Regions from separate parts of the Paraburkholderia sp. JHI869 genome, predicted to be linked through region 2. Evidence: riboswitches for the same ligand, from Rfam matches in the RefSeq annotation. Region 2 holds a riboswitch; each other region holds the start of a gene.
The links. Region 2 has a riboswitch for cobalamin ahead of VSR72_RS00720 (TonB-dependent receptor). Riboswitches for the same ligand answer to the same signal wherever they lie in the genome.
Positions count from the first base shown of each region.

Region 1: it holds a riboswitch for cobalamin, as region 2 does, so the genes downstream of both, cobW (cobalamin biosynthesis protein CobW) here and VSR72_RS00720 (TonB-dependent receptor) in region 2, are expected to answer to the same signal.
Region 3: it holds a riboswitch for cobalamin, as region 2 does, so the genes downstream of both, cobG (precorrin-3B synthase) here and VSR72_RS00720 (TonB-dependent receptor) in region 2, are expected to answer to the same signal.

Region 1 covers NZ_JAYMSC010000010.1:109,727-117,469, reverse strand. Annotated here, with positions in the region: gene cobN (cobaltochelatase subunit CobN) at 1-2,729, opposite strand, end outside; gene cobW (cobalamin biosynthesis protein CobW) at 2,757-3,848, opposite strand; cobalamin riboswitch at 4,064-4,334, opposite strand; gene VSR72_RS18635 (cobalamin biosynthesis protein) at 4,459-4,953, shown strand; gene cobO (cob(I)yrinic acid a,c-diamide adenosyltransferase) at 4,950-5,552, shown strand; gene VSR72_RS18625 (cobyrinate a,c-diamide synthase) at 5,557-6,867, shown strand; gene bluB (5,6-dimethylbenzimidazole synthase) at 6,851-7,543, shown strand; gene VSR72_RS18615 (VOC family protein) at 7,557-7,743, opposite strand, start outside.
Region 2 covers NZ_JAYMSC010000001.1:147,000-154,742, reverse strand. Annotated here, with positions in the region: gene VSR72_RS00745 (creatininase family protein) at 1-540, shown strand, start outside; partial or broken gene VSR72_RS00740 (RidA family protein) at 558-1,020, shown strand; partial or broken gene VSR72_RS00735 (LysE family transporter) at 1,111-1,380, opposite strand; gene VSR72_RS00730 (phosphatase PAP2 family protein) at 1,704-3,665, shown strand; gene VSR72_RS00725 (porin) at 3,711-4,805, opposite strand; cobalamin riboswitch at 4,963-5,145, shown strand; gene VSR72_RS00720 (TonB-dependent receptor) at 5,245-7,176, shown strand; gene VSR72_RS00715 (glutamine cyclotransferase) at 7,189-7,743, opposite strand, start outside.
Region 3 covers NZ_JAYMSC010000010.1:121,367-129,109, forward strand. Annotated here, with positions in the region: gene VSR72_RS18665 (sensor domain-containing diguanylate cyclase) at 115-1,665, shown strand; gene cobJ (precorrin-3B C(17)-methyltransferase) at 1,676-3,388, opposite strand; gene VSR72_RS18675 (precorrin-2 C(20)-methyltransferase) at 3,376-4,107, opposite strand; gene VSR72_RS18680 (precorrin-8X methylmutase) at 4,108-4,734, opposite strand; gene cobG (precorrin-3B synthase) at 4,727-6,124, opposite strand; cobalamin riboswitch at 6,220-6,396, opposite strand; gene cbiE (precorrin-6y C5,15-methyltransferase (decarboxylating) subunit CbiE) at 6,488-7,717, shown strand; gene VSR72_RS18695 (cobalt-precorrin-6A reductase) at 7,714-7,743, shown strand, end outside.

The DNA of each region.
Region 1 (7,743 bases), on a different contig from region 2:
CACACCGAAAGCCCCACGGCGCGCGGGTAATCGCCGTGCTCCTGCAGATGACGCTCGATGAGTTGCTGCGCCGACTTCATGCCGAGCGCCCACGCGGCTTGCGTGGGGATGGCGCGCGTATCGACGGAGTAGAAGTTGCGGCCGGTAGGCAGCACATCCGGGCGGCCGCGGGAAGGCGAACCGCTCGGGCCTGGCGGCACGAAACGGCCTTCGAAGCCACGGCGCAACTGGCGCATTTCCTCCGGGCCACAGGCGTCGAGGCGCGGCAGCACGTCGCCGTGCAGGCGTGCGAGCACCTGGGCAGCATGCGGGAGTACTTGCTCTGGCGAATCGCTTCGTTCGCCTGAGCAAATGCCCGCGATCAGCGTTGCCGCGAGCATTTCCAGGCGTTCGCGCGTGTCGCCCGCATGACGCCAAGGCGCATCGCTCACGTTTGTGAGCAGCGACGGGCGCGGGCCACTCCACTGCGCAGCCCAATCCACCGTTGCAGGATCGAGCAGATGGTCGATGCGCAAATCTCGCGCGAGCGCGTCGATGAGACCTGCGTTCGCGCCCTGCCCGTCGCCGCACGCGTAGCGCCCGAGCGCCAGCAGCGTGTCGCGGCGCTGCTGGCCTTGCGGCGATTCGCCAAACGTATGCAGGCCGTCGCGAATCTGCGCTTCTTTCAGCTCGCAGAGGTAAGCGTCGGCGCGCGTGAGCAGTTCGTCTTCGCCAGCCTGATCCTGGGGCGCAGCGACGCTCAACTCCTCATGCAGCCGGTGCTCGATGATGGTCGCGAGTATGGTCTTGCGCAGCAGTTTCGCGCGGCGCGGGTCCACCATCAATGCTTCGTAATACTCATCGACCTGACGTTCGAGATCTTGCAGCGGCCCGTAGTTTTCGGCGCGCGTGAGCGGCGGCATCAGGTGATCGACGATCACGGCCTGGGCGCGCCGTTTGGCCTGACTCCCCTCTCCCGGATCGTTGACGATGAACGGATACAAGTGCGGCAGCGGCCCGAGCGCCATGTCGGGCCAGCAGGTGTCGGCGAGCGCCACGCTCTTGCCCGGCAGCCACTCCAGGTTGCCGTGCTTGCCCACGTGCGCGATGGCGTCGATGCCGAACGTCTCGCGCAACCAGAAGTAAAACGCGAGGTACGCGTGCGGCGGCACGAGTTCGGCGTCGTGATAGTTCGCGTAAGTGTCGTCGCCACGCGAGCGTGAGGGCTGGATGCCCACGAACACCTGGCCGCAGCGCCAGCCCGCGATCATGAAGCGGCCGCGGCGTACCGTGGGGTCGTCTTCCGGCACGCCCCAGCGCGCGATCAGCGCGTTCTGCGCCTCGACGGGCAACTGCGAGAAGCGCGCGCGGTAGTCGTCAAGCGAAAGGCTCTGCCATGCGGGGCGCAGCGCGCGCGTGTCGGGATCGTTCGTCACGCCCTGCGTGAGGATGCGCATGAGCGCGTCGCCGTCTTCGGGCAGATCGGGCACGCGGTAGCCTTCGTCGCGAAGCATGCGCAGGATGCCGACCACCGAGGCCGGCGTATCGAGCCCCACGCCGTTGCCAATGCGCCCTTCACTCATCGGATAGTTCGCGAGCACGAGCGCAAGCTTTTTCTCATCGTTGGGCAGGCTGCGCAATCGGCACCAGCGGCGCGCGAGTTCGGCGACGAACGCCACGCGTTCCAGGTCTGGCTGATAGCGCACGACATCGACCTGCGTTTCTTTGCAGTGGTAGGCGAGGCCCTTGAAGCTGATCGCACGCGTAATCACGCGGCCGTCCACTTCGGGCAGCGCGATATGCATGGCGATGTCGCGCGAATTCAGGCCATGATTGTCCTTCACCCAGTCTTCGCGATTACCGCCGCTCAGGATCACCTGAAGCACGGGCGCGTCACCAGCAAGCGCGAGCGGTTCGGGGGCGTCCAATGACGAAGCCGCAAACGCCGTGGTGTTCAGCACGAGCGAGACATCGTGCTCGGCCGCCAGTTGATCGAGCACGTCGCGGCTCAAGGTGTCCTTGAGCGAGGTGATCGCCAGCGGCAGCGGGTTCATGCCGCGCTCCAGCAGCGCGGTGATGAGGGCATCGAAGGCGGCCGTGTTCGCGGCCTGCAAATGCGCCTTGTAAAACAGCAGCGCGACAACCGGCGCGCCCGGTTGCCAGCGCGCGCGCCATTCGTCGATGGTCGCGACGTCGCGCTGCGGGCAATAAAGCGCGGCAGCGGGCAGCACGACGGGCGGCGCAGGCTCGCTGCCCCAATCGAATGCACGCCACGCGAGCGCGCGCAGGAACGATTCGGCGTTGGCCGCGCCGCCTTCGCGCAGATAGCGCCACAACAGGCGGCAAAATTCCGGCTCGGCGCGACTCTTCGCGATGAGGTTGGGATCTTCCTGCAAGTCGCCGGAAAACATCGCGAGCAGTTGGCCACGGCGCTCCGCGAGCGACACGACCTGCTCGATACCGTAAGGCCAGTACGTCTCGCCGCCCAGATGATCGACCACCACCACGCGCGCATGCTGCAAGACGTCTTCGACGTAGAAGTCCACCGATGCGGGCTGGCGCAGATACGTGACGTTTGCGAGCCGCACGCTCGGAAAACCTGCGGGCAGGCGCGGCACGACGCTCGCCAGCAACGCGAGCGTGGTGTCCGCAGAACTCAGCACGACAATCTCGGCGGGCTGCTGGTCGATACGGATGACGCCCTGCGTGTCGTCGACGAAACCGCCCGGCGTGGTGCGCAGCAAATGCATGGTACGGCCTCGTCTAGCTCAGCGCGTTCACTTCGCGATCGCGGTCTGCACGCTCGCCAACGCAGCAGAGAATGCCGCTTGCAGCGTCGTGCCATCGAGATCTTCGCCAATCAGCACGAAGCGGCTCGCGAGCGGCTGCGCCGCGCTTTCCTGCGCATTCCAGCGGCGGTCGAAATAGCTGTCGAAGCGACGGCCCACGCCTTGAATCACGAGGCGCATCGGCGCGCCCGGCAGCGCGGCGAAGCCCTTCACGCGATAGATCGTGTGCGCATCGACGAGTTGTTGCAGCGCCTCGATCACGCTCTCGCGCGAAGCCGCGGCACCCGACACCACGACCGAGTCGAACTCGTCATGGTGATGATCGGGATCGTCGGCGGAACCGTGATGGTCGTGGCGCAGATGGATGCTCTCCTCGGAGGCCGCTTCGAGCCCGAGCAGCGTATGCAGGTCGAGCTTGCCGTGCTGCGCGCGCACGATCTTCACCTGCGGCGGCAGCTCTTCGCGCAGATCGGCGATGAGCGCGTCCTGGCCCGCTTCGTCCAGCAGATCGGTCTTGTTGAGGATGACGAGATCGGCGGCCGAAAGCTGGTCTTCGAACAGCTCGTGCAGCGGCGATTCGTGGTCGAGATTCGGGTCGGCGCGGCGCTGCGCGTCCACGGCTTGCGGATTTTCGGCGAACTGGCCGCTCGCGGCCGCGGGACCGTCCACCACGGTCACGACTGCATCGACGGTGAACGCATTGCGGATCGACGGCCAGTTGAACGCCTGCACGAGCGGCTTGGGCAGCGCGAGGCCCGAGGTTTCGATCAGCACGTGATCGATCTCGCCGCGGCGTTCGAGCAGTTTCTCCATCACCGGGAAGAACTCTTCCTGCACGGTGCAGCACAGGCACCCGTTCGCGAGTTCGTAGAGCTGGCCTTGCGTTTCGTTGCCGTTCTCGTCGCAGCCAATGCCGCAGCCACGCAGAATTTCGCCGTCGATACCGAGTTCGCCGAATTCGTTGACGATGACCGCCACGCGCAGGCCGCCCGCGTGCTGAAGAATGTGACGCAGCAGCGTGGTTTTGCCGCTGCCGAGAAAGCCCGTCACGATCGTGACCGGAATCTTGCGCATTTGCATGAAGTGCTCCTTCGGCGCCAGGCCGTATAGAGGGGCATGGTGCGTCGCGTTGGCCGTTCGTACGGGTGTTGCATTGCGAGTACGCGCGTAGCCATGCAGACGCTGCCACGCGTAACGATTCAACAAAACCTGCAGGGGACGAACGACCAGAAACGCACCCGGGCCTCGCCCGGCTGACGCATGAATATCACGGACCCGGCACCGCATCCCCGCAGCGCGAATCCCACGTATCTGGCCGGTATCCGGACTGACGAAACACCGCTTCGCCTTCCCGCGCGAGCGGCCTTGCGGCCGGCTCGCACAGTGGCGTGGACTGCGTGAAGCATGGAAGCGGTTTGCGGCATTCGTGCGAACGCCGCGCTCGTTGTACCGTTGCGGGTGCAGTTCAGGTTGGCCATGCCCGAGGCGGGATGGCTCCCTGATTCCCGTTTAACTGCGCACGCAGTATGAATCGCGCGCGCGAGCACCAGAGTGCGTGCGAGTGTAGGCGCGGGGCGCCTGCGCGTCAAGGAAGGCGTGGGAAGCCGCAAAAGCGTGTGCTATCGTAGCGCGCATCCGGCACGGGCCGGCTTTTGCCTCCCCGGCCACGCCTTCGATCGACGCTCTCGCCGTGAATCCTGCTGAAAAGCGCGCCTCGCACGCCGCCTCATTCGAAGCCACGCTGGAGCCCGCACAGCGCGTGACTGCGCTCGTGCTCGGCATTGGCTGCCGGCGCGGCGTGACGCTCGCGCAGGTCGAGGCGGCGGTGCGCGCCGCGCTCGGCGCGTGGCCGCTTGAAAGCGTAACGGCGGTGGCAACGCTCGACGCCAAAGCCAGTGAACCCGCGTTGCAAGCGTTTTGCGCGGCACATGCGCTGCCCTTGCGTACGTTCACGCGAGAGCAATTGGCCACGACGCCAACGCTTGCCCCGCCTTCCTTAGCCGCGCAAGCGCGTTTCGGCGTGGATGGCGTGTGCGAGCCCTGCGCGCGTCTTGCGGCTAGCGGCGGGCCGCTCGTGCGCGGCAAGCTGGCGCTCGAAGGCGTAACAGTGGCGATCGCGAGCATGCTGCTAAAAGACGAAAACGCGGACGCGCAAGCCCCGCAACCAACCCACTCACGACGATGAAAACCGATCCCGAATCGCACCAACGCATGACGCAACGCCGCCGCGAAGGCCACGAGAAAAAGCAGGCCGCCGCGACGCACGAAAAGGGCCTGTTGATCGTCAACACCGGCAACGGCAAAGGCAAGAGCACAGCCGCGTTCGGCATGGCCGTGCGCATGCTCGGCCACGGCATGAAGCTCGGTGTCGTGCAGTTCATCAAGGGCGCGCTGCACACGGCCGAACGCGATTTCCTCGGCAGCGTCGCGCACTGCGATTTCGTGACGATGGGCGACGGCTACACCTGGAACACGCAGAATCGTGACGGCGACATCGCCACCGCGCGCAAGGGCTGGGACGAGGCCAAGCGCATGATCGAGAGCGGCGAGTACGCGATGGTGATCCTCGACGAACTCAACACGGTACTCAAATACGAGTACCTGCCGCTTGAAGAAGTGCTCGGCGTGATCGCGTCGCGCGCGCCGCACGTGCACGTGGTCGTGACGGGCCGCCATGCGCCCGACGCGCTGATCGAAGCCGCCGACCTCGTCACGGAAATGCGCCTTGTGAAGCATCCGTATCGCGAGCAAGGCGTAAAGGCGCAAAAGGGCGTGGAGTTTTGAGCGCATGAGCGCAACGCTCGCCTGCCCCGCGCTCTTCATCAGCGCACCCGCTTCGGGCCAGGGCAAGACCACGCTCACGGCGGGTCTCGCGCGCCTGCATCGGCGCGCGGGGCGTCGCGTGCGCGTGTTCAAAACCGGGCCGGATTTTCTCGACCCCATGATCCTCGCGCGCGCGAGTGGCGCGCCCGTGCTCTCGCTCGACCTGTGGATGGTGGGCGAGCAAGCGTGCCGCGCCCTCCTCGCGCAGGCCGCGCGCGAAGCCGACCTGATCCTCATCGAAGGCGTGATGGGCCTGTTCGACGGCACGCCGAGCAGCGCCGATCTCGCGACCACGTTCGGCGTGCCGGTGGCCGCCGTCGTGAGCGCGAAGTCGATGGCGCAGACCTTCGGCGCGATCGCGTTCGGTCTCGCGCGTTTTCGGCCGGATGTGCCGTTTCATGGCGTGCTGGCGAACCGCGTCGGCTCGGCGCGCCACGCGCAGATGCTGCAGGAGGCATTGCCCGCCGACGTGCGCTGGCTCGGGCACGTAGCGAGCGAAGCGACGATGGCGTTGCCTGACCGCCATCTCGGACTGCATCAGGCTGCGGAGATCGACGACCTCGACGCGCGCATAGAACGCGCCGCCGACGCGCTCGCGCAGACTGCACTCGCGGAATTGCCGCCTCCCGTGGCGTTCGCCGATCCTTCGCATGACGAATCAATTCCACGCCTGCTCGAAGGCCGTCATATCGCCATTGCGCGCGACGCCGCGTTCTCGTTTCTCTATCCCGCGAACATTGCGTTGCTCGAAGCGCTGGGCGCAAGCGTGAGCTATTTCTCTCCGCTCTCGAACGAGCCCGCGCCCGCCAGCGCCGATGCGATCTTTCTGCCCGGCGGCTATCCCGAGCTTCATGCTGCGGCGCTCGCGCGCAATACGCAGAGCGCAAATTCGTTGCGCGTACATGTATCCGCAGGCAGACCGCTCGTCGCCGAATGCGGCGGCATGCTTTATCTGCTCGACGCGCTGACCGACGTAGAAGGCGCGCGCACGCCGATGCTCGGCCTGCTGCCAGGCGAGGCGGTCATGCAAAAGCGCTTCGCGGCGCTCGGCATGCAGCAACTCGACGGCGCGCATGGCGCGCTGCGCGGCCACACGTTTCACTATTCGCGCATCGCCACGCCGCTTGCGCCCACGCTCACGGCACGCCACGCACAGACTGGTGCGCCCGGCGAGGCGCTGTATCGGCATGGCTCGATCGCGAGCACCTATATGCACGCTTACTGGCCCTCCAACCCGGCTTTCGCGGCCGCACTCTTCCATGGCACAGCCCTTTGACGAAGCCGAGCGCGCGGCGGTCTACCGCGCGATTTACGAGCGCCGCGACATGCGGCACTTCGCGCCGGGTCCGATCGAACCCGCGACGCTCGCGCGCCTGCTCGACGCCGCACATCATGCGCCGAGCGTAGGCTTCATGCAGCCGTGGCGCATCGTGCGCATCACGGACAACACGTTGCGCGAGCAACTTCACGCAACGGTCGAGCGCGAGCGCATCGCGACCGCCGATGCGCTGGGCAAGCGCCGTGACGAGTTCATGAAGCTCAAGGTGGAAGGCATGCGCGACTGCGCCGAGGTGCTCGTGGTCGCGCTGATGGACCGCCGCGAAGCCCACGTCTTCGGCCGGCGCACGCTGCCGGAGATGGACCTCGCCTCCGTGGCGTGCGCGATCCAGAACATGTGGCTCGCGGCTCGCGCCGAAGGGCTCGGCATGGGCTGGGTGTCGATCTTCGACGTCGACGAAGTGCGCGCCCTGCTCGCCATGCCGCCGGGCGCCAAGCCGGTGGCGATACTCTGCGTGGGTCAGGTCGACGCGTTCTACCCGCAGCCGATGCTCGAAATGGAGAAGTGGGCCGAACGCAAGCCGCTTGGCGAATGCGTGTTCGAAAACCGCTGGCCGCAGGACGCAACGGCCGTCGTGACCGAAGCGGCGCCGGACGCAGCGCCCGGCGGCTGAGACCCTCGCACGCTCACGCTTCGCGCGCGTAGCAGACGGCCTCGACGTTGTTGCCGTCGGGATCGATCAGGAATGCTGCGTAATAGTCGGGACTGTAATCGGCTCGCACACCGGGCTCGCCATTGTCTTTCGCGCCTGCGCGCAGGCCCGCTTCATAAAAGCCAACGACCGCCGCGCGATTCGGCGCTGCGAACGCCACA
Region 2 (7,743 bases):
CATCTCGCCTTTCCCGGCACCATCTCGCTGCGTCCGTCCACGTTCATCGCGGCGATCGGCGACTGGATCCGTTCGCTGGCCGTGCACGGCTTCGAGAAGATCCTGTTTCTCAATGGCCACGGCGGCAACATCGCGTCCATCGAGGCGGCGTTCTCCGAGGTCTATGCCGAAGCGAGTTTCGCGAAGCGCCACGCGGGCTTCGCGCTGAAGCTCTGCAACTGGTGGGACCTGCCGGGCGTGGGCGAGCTTGCACGCGAGCAGTTCCCGAGCGGCCACGGCGCGCATGCGACGCCGTCCGAGATCGCCATTACGCAGTGGGCCTTGCCCGAGACGATCAAGTCGGCCGAGTATTCGCCGCAGATCGCGCCGTCGGGTCCGATCCGCGAAGCCCTCGATTTCCGTGCACGTTACAAGGACGGCCGCATGGGCTCCGATCCGAACCAGGCCTCGCAGGAAAAAGGCGGCGCGCTCGTCAAGCTGGCCGCAAAGAGCCTCGTGCAGGAAGTGGACGCCTTCAGCCGCGAGGCCATGCCGGCCTGAATTCACAGGAGCAACATATGAGTCGACACGATATCAATGAAAAGCTGCGAGCGCTCGGCATCAGCCTGCCCACGGTTAGCGCGCCGGCTGCCGCATACGTCATGGCCGCGCAGAGCGGCAACACGGTTTATCTTTCCGGCCACCTCGCGAAGCGGGATGGCAAGGTGTGGGTGGGCAAGCTCGGCGAATCGATGAGCACCGACGAAGGCCGCGTGGCCGCGCGCGGTGGCGATCGACCTGCTGGCGACGCTCAACGCGCACGTGGGCGATCTGAATCGCGTCACGCGCATCGTGAAGGTGATGAGTCTCGTCAACTCGATGCCCGACTTCACGGAACAACACCTCGTGACGAACGGCGCGTCGGAACTGCTGGCCGAAGTGTTCGGCGACAGCGGCAAGCACGCGCGCTCGGCGTTCGGCGTGGCGCAGATTCCGCTCGGCGCCTGCGTCGAGATCGAATTAACCGTAGAAGTGAGTTGAGACGCGCGCGGCCCCAGCGTGACGCACAATCGACATCGAGCCCTCGAGCGGCAACACGCCGCTCTAGGGCGAACACACGTTGATAGCGCTTTACAGACGTGACGCCAGGAGTCGGATGCCGGCAAACGCGAATACCACGGCGAGGCACCCTTCCATGGCACGGCGAGTCCGCACGTAAAACCTGCGCGCGGACCCCGTCGAGAAGAGCAGCGCATAGCTGCCGAACACCAGACATCCGATGGCCGCACAGCCCACAACTAAAGCACTATGGGCAGGCCCCTTGCCGTTCGACGATAAGGCGACAATTGAAACCCACACGAGGATGGCTTTGGGATTCGTGAGATGGAGCATCAAGCCGCGACAGACCGCCAAAAATCTTGACCGCAGTAAGTGATCGCCTATTCGCAATTCAGTAACGGGGTGAAACTTTCAATTCTCCCTAAACTCGGCCATTTTCCGCATCTGCAAGCGCCTGGGCAGACGGTGAACGAAGTTCGGGCCGCATTCGGCGCGGACAGCAACCCCATGAATGACTAGAATATTTCGGCCGTGTTTCATTTCAACTACCATTTAACATGAGCGTAATAATTTAGTAATTAGGGAGTAATCGAGGGTAAGCATAATTCGCCGCCGTCAGTGAGGAATCACCACACAGCCCCAACCACGACGACGGAGCCCTCAGCATGTCCGCATCACGCCACCGAATTTCGCTGCCGCTACGCCTGGCAGTACTGACCAGTATTGCCGCACTTGCCGCCTGTGGCGGCGGCAATAGCGATCCCGCTACCACCGCCGCGGTTCCCGCGCCGCCCGCCGATCCCGGCTTCGTCGACAACGCGCCGATTCCCGACGTGCCCGCTTTCGTCGACAACATCGCGACCAACCAGCGTGGCGACGCGCGTTACGCCACGCTCGCGACCAATGCGGGCGTGCGCGTGGTGGCGCGCTTTCTCGATCTCTGGCAGCCCCTTACGCTGCTCGTGGACGCAGGCGTTTCTGCGCCCGCCACCGGCACGTTCCCCGCAGTCGTGCAATCGACGTGGACGGGCGTGCCCACCGACGGCACGCCCAACGGTACGATCCTGAACAGCACCGTGCTGAACACGAACATCCAGTACGTTGTGACCGCAACGACCCAGCGCACCCAGACGCAAGCCGACGCGGCTTACTACGACGACCGCCGCGGCAAGGGCTACAGCGTGACAGACGGCATGGGCCCGCTCACCGCCGCATGGCGCTCGGCCGCGCAGCAAACCACGAGCATCACGTCGATTCCCGCGGACGCCACCACGACGCTCTACAACGACTCGGGCAACAACACTGGCGTGGGCAGCACGACCAACGCGTCCTTCGGCAAGGTAGTCGACCTGCTCAACACGATGGGCAACAACGCCTCCACCGAACCCGCCAAGCGCTTCTACAAATACGCGCGGCCGTTCCGCTGGAGCACGAGCGTCGTGGTCGATCCCACGCTCGTGCCGGCTATCAGCACGACGCCTTCCACGGACGGCGGCTTCATCAGCGGCCACGAAGCCGAAGCCATGCGCGACGCGATGACGATGGCCTGGCTCGTGCCCGAGCGTTACCAGGAAATGGCGAGCCGCGGCCTCGAACTCGGCGAAAACCGCATTCTCGCGGGCATGCATTCGCCGCTCGACGTGATCGGCGGCCGCATGTTCGCGCTGGCCGCCACGGCCGCGAATCTCTACGATCCCGCGAACGCCACGCTCAAGAGCACGGCCTACGCGCAAGCGCACAGCGCACTCGAACAGGCCACCGGCACGAGCGCCACGACCTTCCCGGCCTTTGCGCATTCGGGCACGGCCGCAACCGACCGCTTTGCCGACTATGCGACCAACAAGTCGGAATTCGCGCGCCGCATGACGTTCGGCTTCAGCCAGATCGAATCGACTGAAGCGCCGCCCGTCGTGCCCAAGGGCGCCGAGGTGCTGCTCGAAACGCGCTTCCCGTACCTGAGCGCAGATCAGCGTCGCGTCGTGCTGAAGACGACCGAAATCGTCTCGGGCTATCCGGTCATGGACGATGCCGAAGGCTGGGGCCGCCTGAACATGTTTGGCGCTGCGGATGGTTATGGCGCTTTCAACGGCAACGTGATCGTGGCAATGGACGCGACCCAGGGCGGCTTCAACGCCGCGGACACCTGGCGCAACGACATTGCTGGCTCGGGCAAGCTCACGCTGCAAGGCAGCGGCACGCTCACGCTCGCGGGCAACAATAGCTACGCGGGCGGCTCGCAGGTGAGCGGCGGCGTGCTCGCCGCAGCGTCGGCCACGGCCTTCGGCAACGGCGACGTGTACGTTGGATCCGGCGGCGGCGTGAGCGTCGCGACGAGCGCACCGCTGACGGTGGCGGGCAAGTACACACAGCTCGACGGCACGACGCTCGAACTCGACATCGACGGCAACGGCGGCGGACGCGTGCGCGTGGGCGGGCAGATCACCGTGGCGGGCGGCACGCTGCACGTGAGGTTCGTGAACGGCTACGCGCCGAAAGCGGGCGATACGATCGACGTGATCGACGGCAGTGGCACATCGGTAAAATTCGCCACGGTCACCGTGGATGGCTTCAAGGCCACGCCCGTCTATTCTTCGAGCGGCGTTGCGGTGAAGCTCTCGGCTTCGTGAGGTAGCCGCGCAGCAAGGGACGGGCGTAACGCATCAGCAGCGACTTCAGAAACGATGCCGCACGCCCGCCGCCACGAGCACCTGATTACGGCCGCCCGATGGGTCGCAAGTGTTGATCATCGCAAACGCACCGGATGAAGCGCGCTGATAGATCGCCTCCGTATAAATGTCCGTGCGCTTCGACAGTTGATAATCGGCCTGCAGCGCGCCCTGATGCCAATGCGCTGAGGTCGCGCCGGTGTAGGCATACATGCCCGCCAGCGAGAACGCGGGCGTCACCTGCCAAAGCGCATTCGCTTCGTAGTTGCTGAACGCGATCGATGGCAACGGCGCGCCGCCTTCGGCCTCGCTCACGCCGGTATGGATCGAGCGTGACCAGGCCGCGCCGAGCGTCACATCGCCGAGAACGTAGCTCATGCCCGCGCCGATGGTGTCTTCGCGCTGCACCGCAACCTCGGTCGGCACGAGGCCCGCGCCCGGCAGCACCGACGTATCGTATGCGCCCACGGAAGAGGCGCCGCGCCCGTCGATGTGCATCCACGCCACGCCGGCGCTGAACCCGCCGCCGTCGTAATGAGCACCGAATCCGTAGGCACGGTTCTGCGCGAAACGCCCTGCGGCGTTCGAAAACGCATACATTGCGCCGGCGCTAAAGCCGCCATATGTTGCGCTTGCAACCTTTACGGCGTTCGAGGCGAGCCATGAATTGTTGGCGTTGTCGTTGTCGAACGGATGCGCGAATGCCGTCCCGCCCGCGCCGCCTGTTAGCGTGAACGGGGCGAAGTAGTCGTGCATCGTATCGTACTGACGGCCGAGCGTGATCGTGCCAAACCGTTCGGATTGCAAACCGACATAGAACGGATGGTCGTCGAACGCCTCACCGGATGTGACAGAGAAGCCGCGCTCGAGGCGAAAGATCGCGGCATTGCCGCCGCCGAGATCCTCGGTGCCTTGCAGGCCCCAGAAACTGCCATCGATAAGGCCCGATCCCGCGCGATACTGGGTGCGGCCGCCAACGTTGCTGACATAGTCGACGCTCGCGTCCATTTCGCCGTACAACGTGACCTGCTGCGCCGATGCGCCAGTGCCAGTGAATGCCAAAGCCGCCCCACCGAGAACGGCCAGAATGTTCTTGTTCATCAGTCTTCTTGTTTGTGTATGGGGAGAATGCATGGACTGAGTCGCGCACCTACGCGCAAAAAACAGCCGAAAGGATAACGTAAGTTGCAGGGAAGGCCAAACCGGGTGTTTTTGCCACACCAGCCAGTCAAAGGTTGACGCGCCGAATGCGCGGCCATTACCCTTGCGCGCTGATGGTTCCCGGCGACGGGATCAAAAGGGAACGCAGTGCGAGACTGCGGCTGCCCCCGCAACTGTAAGCGGCGAGTCCATGCCAGAGAGGGCCACTGGGAAACCGGGAAGGCCGGCAGCGGATGTCGACCCGCGAGCCAGGAGACCTGCCATCAGCCGAGTCCAGCAGCCGCAGCGGGCGGGGATCCCCGATGCGCAAGCACCGCCCATGCGGCGGTCGCCGTTGCAAGGACAGCCCTATACAGGAGCTGTTTCCAGCCACCACAACATGAAGTTTCGCCAATTCGTTTTGACTTCCGCCGCGCTCGCCTGTGCGTGGCAAACCGCGTACGCCGCCAACGCATCGCCCACCGAGGCGCAGCAGCAAACCAGCGACGACACCACGTTGCCCAATATCCTCGTCGTGGGCGACACGCAGCATCTGCCGCAATCGTTCGACCAGCGCTACGCGAGCACCCAGGTGCTCACGCGCGAGGATCTCGAGCGCGTCTCCCCCGCCGACCCCAGTATCGCGCAGGCGCTCGCCACGCTGCCGGGCGTCACCGTCTCGCAGACCGGCGGCCCGGGCTCGTACACGGGGGTGAGCATCCGCGGATCGTCGGCTGACCAGGTGGCCGTGTTCATCGACGGCATACGCGTGGGCTCCGTCACCACCGGCACGCCTGAATGGGCCGACCTCGCGACCGCCTCGTTCGACCGCGTCGAGGTGATCTCGGGCCCTGCCGCCGCCTCGTTCGGCGCGGACGCCGTGGGCGGCGTCGTGCAGCTCTTCACGCGCCATGCGTCGAACCAGCCGAACCAGACCACGGTGTCGTTCGGCGGCGGCTCGAACAAGACCTTCGACACGCAGGTGCGCACCTCGGGCACGATCGGCTCGACCGGACCGCTTTCCGCATTGAGCGGCCTCACCTATTCGCTGGGCCTGCACGACTACAACACGGCGGGCATCGACGCAACGCAGCCCTGGGCTTACGGCCACGAAGACGGCCGCAACCCGTACCATGCGCAGAACCTGGACGCGCGCCTTGGCTACGCGCACGACAACTGGTCGATCTCGACCTTCGCGCTCTACCACCGCTCCGATCTCTCGTACGACAACGCAGGAGGCAACGACCGCCAGCGCGACAACCAGCTAACGACCGGCCTTGCGTTCCACCTCGACATCACGCCGACCACGCAGTTCGACCAGTCCGTGGGCTACGCAACAGATCGTCAGTTCCTCTATTCGAACGACCCGACGATCCCGACCGATGAGATCGACTCGACGCGCTTTTCCACTTCCACGTCGATCACGCATCAGGAAACGGGCCACACGCTCTTTGGCATGCCGCTCGAAGGCGAAACCAAGCTCGCCTACGACTACACGCGCGAGCTGGCGTTCCTGCCTGTGGATGTGCCGAGCGGCCTGCCCGCGCGCAACGATTCCGCGGTCTCGATGCATCAGTCGACCACGCTCGGACCGCTCACGCTGTTCCTGGCGGGGCGGCACGAGATCGTGCAGGGGCAATCAGTGAATACGGGCAATGTCGCGCTCTCGTGGGCGATCACGCCGGTCTACACGGCGCGCGTTTCGTATGGCAATGCGTTCCGCCTGCCCACGTTCAACGACCTTTACTATCCGAGCTATTCGAACCCCGACCTGCTGCCCGAGCGCAGCGACTCGGTCGAAGCCGCGCTCGATGCGACCACGTCGATCGGCACGTTCACGGCGGCGGTGTACGACACGCGCGTGCACGACCTCATCACCTACAACTCGCAGACCTTCCTGCCTGTGAACGTGGGCCGCGCGCACATTCAAGGGCTCGACCTCACATACAAAGGCACGCTCGGCAAGTACACGCCGGTGAGCCTCACCGTGGGGATTCTGAATCCGCAGGACGTGACCGACCAGACCTGGCTCAATCGCCGCCCGCGCCAGACGGTGAGCCTGAGCGTGGATCACACGTGGGACGAGTTCCAGCTCCACGCGCTGAGCACCGGCGTCTCGCTGCTGTACAACGGCTCGACGTTCGACGACCAGCTCAACACGATCTACCTGCCTTCGTGGACGACGGTGAGCCTGCGCGCGTCGTACAAAGTCAATGCGCATCTCGCGCTTTCGGCCACGCTTGCGAACGTGTTCAACCGGCAGTACGTGAGCGCCTACGGGTACAACACGCTCGGGCGCACGGCGTTTGGCAAAGTTACCTATACGTTCTGACGCCCTGCGCGCCTAGCCTTCGCGTTTCGGTCGCCGCACCGCGCGAATCTTCCCGGTGTTGCCGCCGCCGCAGAAGAACTGCTCGCCGCCATCGGACTCCAGCCCAGAAACGGCGGTTCCGGGCGGCATATCGAGCTGTTCCAGCACTTCGCCCGTACCCGGATCGATGCGCCGCAAATCGCTCTCATCGCCTTCCCAGGTGCCGTGCCACAGCTCGCCGTCCACCCACGTCACGCCGGTGACGAAGCGGCTCGATTCGAGCGTGCGCAAGATCGCGCCCGTCTGCGGATCGACCTGATGGATCTTGCGCTCGCGATACACCCCGACCCAGAGCGTGCCGTCCGCCCACGCAAGGCCCGAGTCGCTGCCACCACCGGGCGCGGGAATCGTGGCGAGCACGCGGCCCGTTTCGGGGTCGATCTTGTGGATGCGGTCCTCGGCGATCTGAAACAGATGCCTGCCGTCGAAGGCCGTGCCCGCGTGCGCCGCGATGTCGATCGAGCGCTGCGTCTGGCCGCTCACAGGATCGAGCGACGCAATGCGCTCGCCCACGGCGAACCACACGTG
Region 3 (7,743 bases), on a different contig from region 2:
GAATGCAATCCGTAATTGGCCGGCAAGCGGAACAAACGAACCACGCGGCATAAACGAAAAACGCGAAACAAGCGGAGCAAGAGGAAACGCCTCATGGAGCTCTGGAAACGATGTTTGCGAATCCCCCGCCAATGGAATCGGGCGCTCATGCTGTGGGTCGGGAGCCATCCGTTCATTGTCGGCACGATGGGCTCGCTTGTCGGCGCGGCCATCGTGGCCATCGTGCTGCTGGGATTGATGCAACAGCGCACGCAGGCCATCGCCAGTACGCAGCACAATTCGGCCGCGCTCGTTTCGCTGATGTCGAACGACCTCGAGGCGAATTTCGGCATATACGACCTGTTGCTGCTCGATGCCGCCGATAGCGCTCGCGACCCGCGCACGCAAAACCTGCCGCCCGACATCCGCCGCAGACTGCTGTTCGGGCGCGTGACGGCCGGCGCCTATCTCGACGACGCGTTCTACGTCGACGCGAGTGGCCATGTCGTCGAATCCCAGGACGGCCGCGCGTATCCCGGCGTCAATCTCGCGGACCGGGACTATTTCACGGCGCAGCACGAGCGCTCGGTCGGCATGTATATTTCGGACCCGATCCGCTCGCGCGCGCGCGAAGGCCAATATTCGATTGCGCTGTCGCGCCGCGTGAGCGCGTACGACGGCTCGTTTGGCGGCGTCGTGCTGCTCACGTTGCGGCTCGCGTATTTTCAGCAACTGTTCGACCGGATCGACGTCGACCCGAAGGGCACCGCGTTCATCTTGCTGAACGACGGGACCATGCTCGCGCACCAACCTTATTCGGACTACGAAGTGGGCGCGCAGGTGGGAGAACTGGATTACATCCAGCCGATGCTGAAGACGAGCTCCGGCTCGTTCATAGCGGCGGGCGAGGAGGACAAGGTCGAACGCATCTACACGTTCAAGCGCGTTCCGCACACGTCGCTCATCGCGGTCGTCGCGCCTTCCGTGGACGATGCGCTCGAAGGGTGGCGCCACCGCCTGCGGATCTACGCGCCGATGGCGTTGTTCTTCGGCGTGCTCATCGCCGCTTCGTCGTGGCTGCTCGCACTGTCGATGCGCACGCGGCTCGCCACGCAAAAAGAATTCGAGCGGCTCGCGGTCACCGACGCGCTCACGAGCCTGTTCAACCGGCGCGCGCTCGACTTGCGCATCGAAACCGAATGGCAGCACGCGAGACGCTCGGGCGAACCGCTTTCGGTGCTTTTCGTCGACATCGACAGGTTCAAGCTGTTCAACGATTTTTACGGGCACGCCGAGGGCGATAAGGTGCTCGCCGCAGTGGCCCGTGCGATACGCGAGGCCTGCCGCCGCGCGACGGACATGGTTGCGCGCTACGGCGGCGAGGAGTTCGCCGTGGTGCTGCCGGACACGCCCGCGGCCGGCGCCGTGAAAATCGCGGAAGGAGTGCGCCAGCAAGTGGCGGCGCTGGGGATCGCGCACGAACACAGCGAATACGGCACGCTGACCGTGAGCATTGGCTGCGCCACCTGCGTGCCGCGCGAGAGAGAGGGCGCGCAGGCGCTGCTGCGCGCCGCCGACGCCGAACTTTACGCGGCGAAGCAGGCGGGACGCAACCAGGTGAAGGCGCGCGAATTCGAAGGCGCGCCACCCGACCCGCGTGAGTCGCTACCGACCTTGAAGACGTGAGCGCCTCGCTTTATTCGGCATCCTCACGATACCAGCGCGGCGTATAAATCCACTCGCCGCCGTCGCCGCGAGCGAACCCGCGCGTGGCCGACGACCCAACGATCACCATCGTGCGCATATCGACATCCGCCGGGCGCAGTTCGCCCAGCGTCGTGCCCCGCAGCGTTTCGCCGGGGCGGCCCACGTCGCATCCCAGCACCACGCGCGTGTGCGGCGCGCGCACGCTGCGCACGATTTCCAGCGCGCGCTCGAGCTGCCAGGGCCGCGCGCGAGAGATGGGGTTGTAGAACGCCATCACGAGATCGGCTTGCGCCGCATGCAGCAGGCGCTTTTCGATCACCGTCCACGGTTTCAGGTTGTCGGAAAGCGAAAGCATGCAGAAGTCGTGGCCGAGCGGTGCGCCGACTTGCGCCGCCGTGGCGAGCGCCGCGGAAACGCCCGGCACGATCGCCAGTTCGACGGCATGCCAGCGTGCGTCGTCCGAGCCTTCGAGCGCTTCGAGCACGGCGGCCGCCATGGCGAACACGCCGGGGTCGCCCGACGAGACCACCGCCACGCGCCGCCCCTCGCTCGCCATCTCGAACGCGTGGCGGGCGCGCTGCAGTTCTTCGCGGTTGTCGGTGGCGTGGCGCTGCTGGTCCGCGCGGAATGGGCCCGCCATGTCCACATAAGTCGCGTAACCGACGATATCGGTGGCGTGATCCAGCGCCGCGCGCGCGGCGGGCGTGAGCAGGTCGGCGCGGCCGGGGCCGAGGCCGAGCACCGTGAGCTTGCCGCGCGCGCGGCCCAGCGTGAGCGGGTCGAGCGGCGCGGCGGCGCAGGCAAGGGCGATGCCGTCTGCGTTCGGCGCGTAGCGCTCGATGTCCTTGTCCAAGTCGAGCGCGGCGAGTGTGGCTTGTGGCGCGTTCTCCGCGCTATCGACGAAGCGTAGCGGCACGCCGAGTTCCGCTGCCGCCTGCACGAGCGACGCATCGCGCATGTGTGTAGAAGGGGCGACGAGCGCTGCGAGCGCGAGCGGCGCGAGGCCGTGCGCATCGAGTGCGCGGCGCACGCTATCGGCGAGGGCTTCCTGCGGCGCGCCCACGGCCGCGACGATGCTGCGCGGATGAATCACGAGGTCGTCGAGGCTGCCGTTCCAGGCTTGCGCGCTCACGCGGATGGCATGACGCGCCGCTGCATCGCGCGGCAGTTCGACGTTCTCGAGCCACGGTGCCTGGCCGTCCACGCGCGTCGTTGCGCCCGCAAGCAGATCGGAGACGAAGCGCTTGCCTTGTGCGACGCTCGCGAGCGCATAGCCCGCGGGCGGATTGAGCAGGCACGTGCCGAAGCGCAATTCGCCGCTCGTGGTGATGGCGGGCGCAACCGCGAGCGCCGCGCCAATTTCGCGCGCCATGACGTTCACGCCGGTCAGGCCGCCGAGCAGCGGCACGACGGCGCTGCCATCTTCGGCCAGAGCAAGCACCGGCGGCTCCGCGCCTTTGTTGGCGAGCAGCGGCGCGAGGCAGCGGATCACGATGCCCGCCGCGCACAGCGCGACGATGGGCATGCCGCGCATATAGCATTCGCGCAAATGCGCGCCAAGCTCGCTGAACGCGACATCGCCTTCCACGCGGCCTTGCAGCGCATGGATTTGCGCGCCTGCGTAAAGCGCCTGCACGCGCCGCGCGGTGGCGAGCGCGCCGGGCCCGAGTACGACGATGGCGGGCGGCGTCACGACTGCCATTTCACCCCCGGCACCACGAGCAGCGAGAAATAGGGCGATGCCATCGGATCGACGTCGTCGAGCGGGACGATGCGCTGGTTCGCCATCGTTGCGCGCTCAACGTACAGCGCACGATGTGCGAGTCCCAGTTCGCCCAGCACGCGGCGCACCTTGTCGAAGTTGCGGCCCAGTTTCATGATGACGGCGGCGTCCGCATCGGCCAGGCGCCGGCGCAGTTCGTCTTCGGGCAGCACGCCCGAGAGCACCGCGAGGCTCTGGTTGCGGTAGACGAGCGGGACACCCAGCACCGCCGCGCCGCCCAGCATCGAGCACACGCCCGGCACGACTTGCGCTTCGTAGCGAGCGGCGAGCCGGTCGTGCAGATACATGTACGAGCCGTAGAAGAACGGATCGCCTTCGCAGATCACGGCCACGTCGCGTCCGGCGTCGAGATGGCGCGAGACCATTTCCGCCGCGCCGTCGTAGAAGTCGGCGATGATCGCTTCGTACGAGAGCGGCGGTTCGAGCGCTTCGGTCGTCACGGGGTACACGAGTGGCAGGCGTTCCTGCTCCGCTTCGAGATGCCCTTCGACAATGCCGAACGCATTGCCCTTCTTGCCCTTCGCGACGAAATACGCGACCACGGGCGCGGCCTTGAGCAGGCGCACGGCTTTGAGCGTGAGCAGTTCGGGGTCGCCGGGGCCGACGCCAATGCCGTGCAGACGTCCTTTGCGGATCATTTATTCGGTCTCCGAAGCGAGTGCGTTGACGGCGGCGGCGGCCATCGCGCTGCCGCCGCGGCGGCCATGCACGACGACGAAGGGCACGCCGTGATTAACGGCAGCGAGTTGCGCCTTGGACTCGGCCGCGCCGATAAAGCCGACGGGAAAGCCCAGGATGAGCGCGGGGCGCGGCGCGCCGGCGGCGATCATGTCGAGCAGATGAAAGAGCGCGGTGGGCGCGTTGCCGATCGCAACGACGCTGCCTGCAAGATGCGGCCGCCACAGTTCGAGCGCGGCCGCCGAGCGCGTGTTGCCAAGCTCGCGTGCGAGCGTGGGCACGGCGGGATCGTCGAGCGTGCAGATCACGGCGTTGTTCGCGGGGAGGCGCGCCCGCGTCACGCCATACGCGACCATTTTCGCGTCGCAGAGAATCGGCGCGCCGCCCGCGAGCGCGTTGCGGCCCGCCGTGCCAGCGCCTGCGGAAAACGCGAGGTCGTCGGCCACGTCCACCATGCCGCATGCGTGGATCACGCGCACGGCGAGTTTCTCGAGGTCGGCGGGAATGCGCGCGAGGTCGGCTTCGGCGCGGATCGTCGCGAACGACTCGCGATAGATCGCCTGGCCGTCGCGAATGTAATCAGACATCTTGGGTACTCCGGGGCGGCTGCGCGAGTGCGAGCGCAGCGGCTTCGATCGTCAGGTTGCGCGCGATGAGCTGGCCAAAGCGCTGGCCGCAGCCGCTTTGTGTGTCGTCGCGCTGGTACAGGTCGTAGTGGTCGGGGGTGCTGGCGAGCAACGTGAACGGCGCGCAGTGCGCGGCCGCACAGGAGCGCTCGCAGCCTGTGAGGTGGGCTTCGACGTCGGGCGGCAGCAGGGCGGCGAGGCGCTGTGCGTCGGCTTTCGTGTCCGCGCGGCTTTTTGCGCAGCCTGTCGATCCCGTGCATGCGATGAGGCGTGCGAGCGGGTCCGCACGCGAGACGACGAGGCCGAGCGCACGCAGGCGCTCGAGCGCGGCGGGCATGGCGTGCGCGGCCACGTTGGGCAGGAGCACGCCTTGCCATGGCGTCACGCGCAATGTCGCATCGCCCGAGTCTTGCGCGAGCGCGGCGAGCGCGCGCAGCGTTGGCGCGTCGATGCGGCCGAGTGCGGGCTGCGCGCCCACATAGCCGCTGCCGTCGGCGTGCAGCGCGTGCGCGCCGAGGCGCAAGTCGGCGGGGCTCGCTGCGCGATGCCACGCGAGCAGTGCGGCGTCGTCACGCAGCAGCGCAAATTCGCCATGCTGTCGTGCGCGTTGCAGCAGGGCATCGAGCGAGTGTGTGGCTAGCACGTCGCGCATGCGCGTTTCGCCCTTCGTCGCGAGATCGAGGAACGCATGCAGCAGCGCGCGCATCGATGCGCCAATGTCCTCGGCAGCGAGCATGCCGATTGGCCGCCCCTTGGGGCATCCGGCCAAGCCCACCGCGAAGCGCACCGTCGCGCCGTGCGGCAGCGCGGCGAGCCAGATGTCGTGCGGATGCTCGAGCATCGCCATGCGCTCGCCGCCGTCCAGTTGCAGCGCGAACTTGGGCGAGAGCGCGGCGAAGCGCGGCTCGCGCTGCATCATGTCGATGAGCGCGGCGGCGAGTACCGTCGTGTCGCACAACGCGTCAGGGTCGAGGCCCGCAAGCGGGCTCAGCATCGCGTTGCGCAATTCGTCGGCGGCGCACGCGTGCTCGATCGGGCTTGCGGCGTCGATGCCCGCCGGGCCGAGGCCCGCGCCGATCAGCGCGGCGCTCAACGCCGCTTCTTCGCCCGCGCGCACGCCGCGAATCTGCACGTTCGCGCGATTGGTCAGTTCGAGCACGCCGTTCGCATGCGAGGACGCTGCCTCGGCGAGGGCGCGCGCACGCGCGGCGCTCAGCACGCCGCCGGGCAGGCGGATGCGGCACAGGCCGCCGTCGCGCGCCGCGACCACGCGTACGAGCCCCGGGCACGCCGAGGGGCGGAGCACGGCCAATGCAGCAGCGGGCGAGACGGGCTTCGTTTCGTGTTTCAAGGGAATACCGGGTAAGCATCGCGCGGGAGCGGCGCGCTGCCCGCACATCAGGCGGGAAGCGGCAGCGGTATCGGTACACCCCGCCCGATATGGGTTCGCACGTACGTTCGGCCGGCAGGTCTCCTGGCTCGCAGGTCGTGGGCCGCATCGGCCTTCCCGGTAAAACCAGTGGCTCGGATGGATGCGGTCTCGCTGCTTACAGTCGCGGGGGCGGCCACAGCTTGCTGTGTTCCCTTCAATGCCTTAAAGGCGCCGGCGGACACGGTATTATGCCCGTTTTCACGCGCGCTCCGCCCGCCAAGCCGGTCGCGGGCGCGCGGCGGCGCAGGAAAACCGGCAACAAAAGAGGCAACGGGAGAACGAATGCAGGGCACGCAGGCATGGCTGACGGTGGTGGGCATAGGCGACGACGGCTACGCGGGGCTTGGGCGCGACGCGCGGCGTGCGCTGTTCGACGCGGCCATCGTGACGGGCGGCGCGCGCCATCTCGCGATGCTGCCCTCGCGCGTGCGTGCGCGGCGCGAAGTTTGGCCGCAGCCGTTCAGTGTCGAGGCGCTGCTCGCGCAGCGCGAGGCGAATGCGCCCGTATGCGTACTGGCAAGCGGCGACCCCATGCTGTTCGGCGTGGGCGCGACGCTCGCGCGCCGTGTGGCGCCCGGTGAAATGCGCGTGCTGCCCGCGCCGTCGTCGCTCTCGCTCGCGGCGGCGCGCATGGGGTGGGCGTTGCAGGATACGGCGATGGTCTCGCTCGTCGGCCGTCCGCTCGATGGGCTGCGCCGCCATCTCTACGCGCGCTCGCGTGTGCTCGCATTGAGCGCGGATGGGCGCACGCCCGCAGCGCTCGCCGCGTTGCTTACCGAAGCGGGCTTCGGCGCCACGCGTCTTGCGGTGTTCGAACATCTGGGCGGCCCGGCTGAGCGCCGCATAGAGGGCCGCGCCGATGCGTGGCACGTCGACGAAACCGCGGCGCTCAATCTCGTCGCTTTCGAATGCGAAAGCGATCGTACGACGCAAACGCCCGCGCGCGGCTGGACGCTCACGCCCGGCCTTCCCGACGACGCCTACCGTCACGACGGCCAACTCACGAAGCGCGACGTGCGCGCGCTTACGCTCGCGCGCCTCGCGCCCACACCGGGCGCGCTGCTTTGGGATGTGGGCGCTGGCAGCGGCTCGATCGGCATCGAGTGGATGCGTTCGCACGCGGCTTGCCGCGCGATCGCGATCGAAGCGCACGCCGAACGTCAACGCTTCATCGAGCACAATCGCGCGGCGCTGGGCGTGCCGGGATTGCAGCTCGTGGCGGGCCGCGCGCCTGAGGCGCTCGCAGGGCTCGCCACGCCAGATGCCGTATTCATCGGCGGCGGGGTGACCGCGCCCGGCGTGCTCGCAGCATGCTGGGATGCGCTCGCCAGCGGTGGGCGGCTCGTCGCGAATGCGGTGACATTGCAGAGCGAAGCGACACTCGTGGCGTGGCGCGCGCAGCATGGCGGTACGCTCACGCGCATCGGCATCGGCGAGGCGCACCCGCTGGGCGGCTTCGATACCTGGCGTCAGACCTTGCCTGTCACGCTCTACGAGGCCGTCAAGCCATGACGGCGCGCATCCTGCTCTTGGGCGGC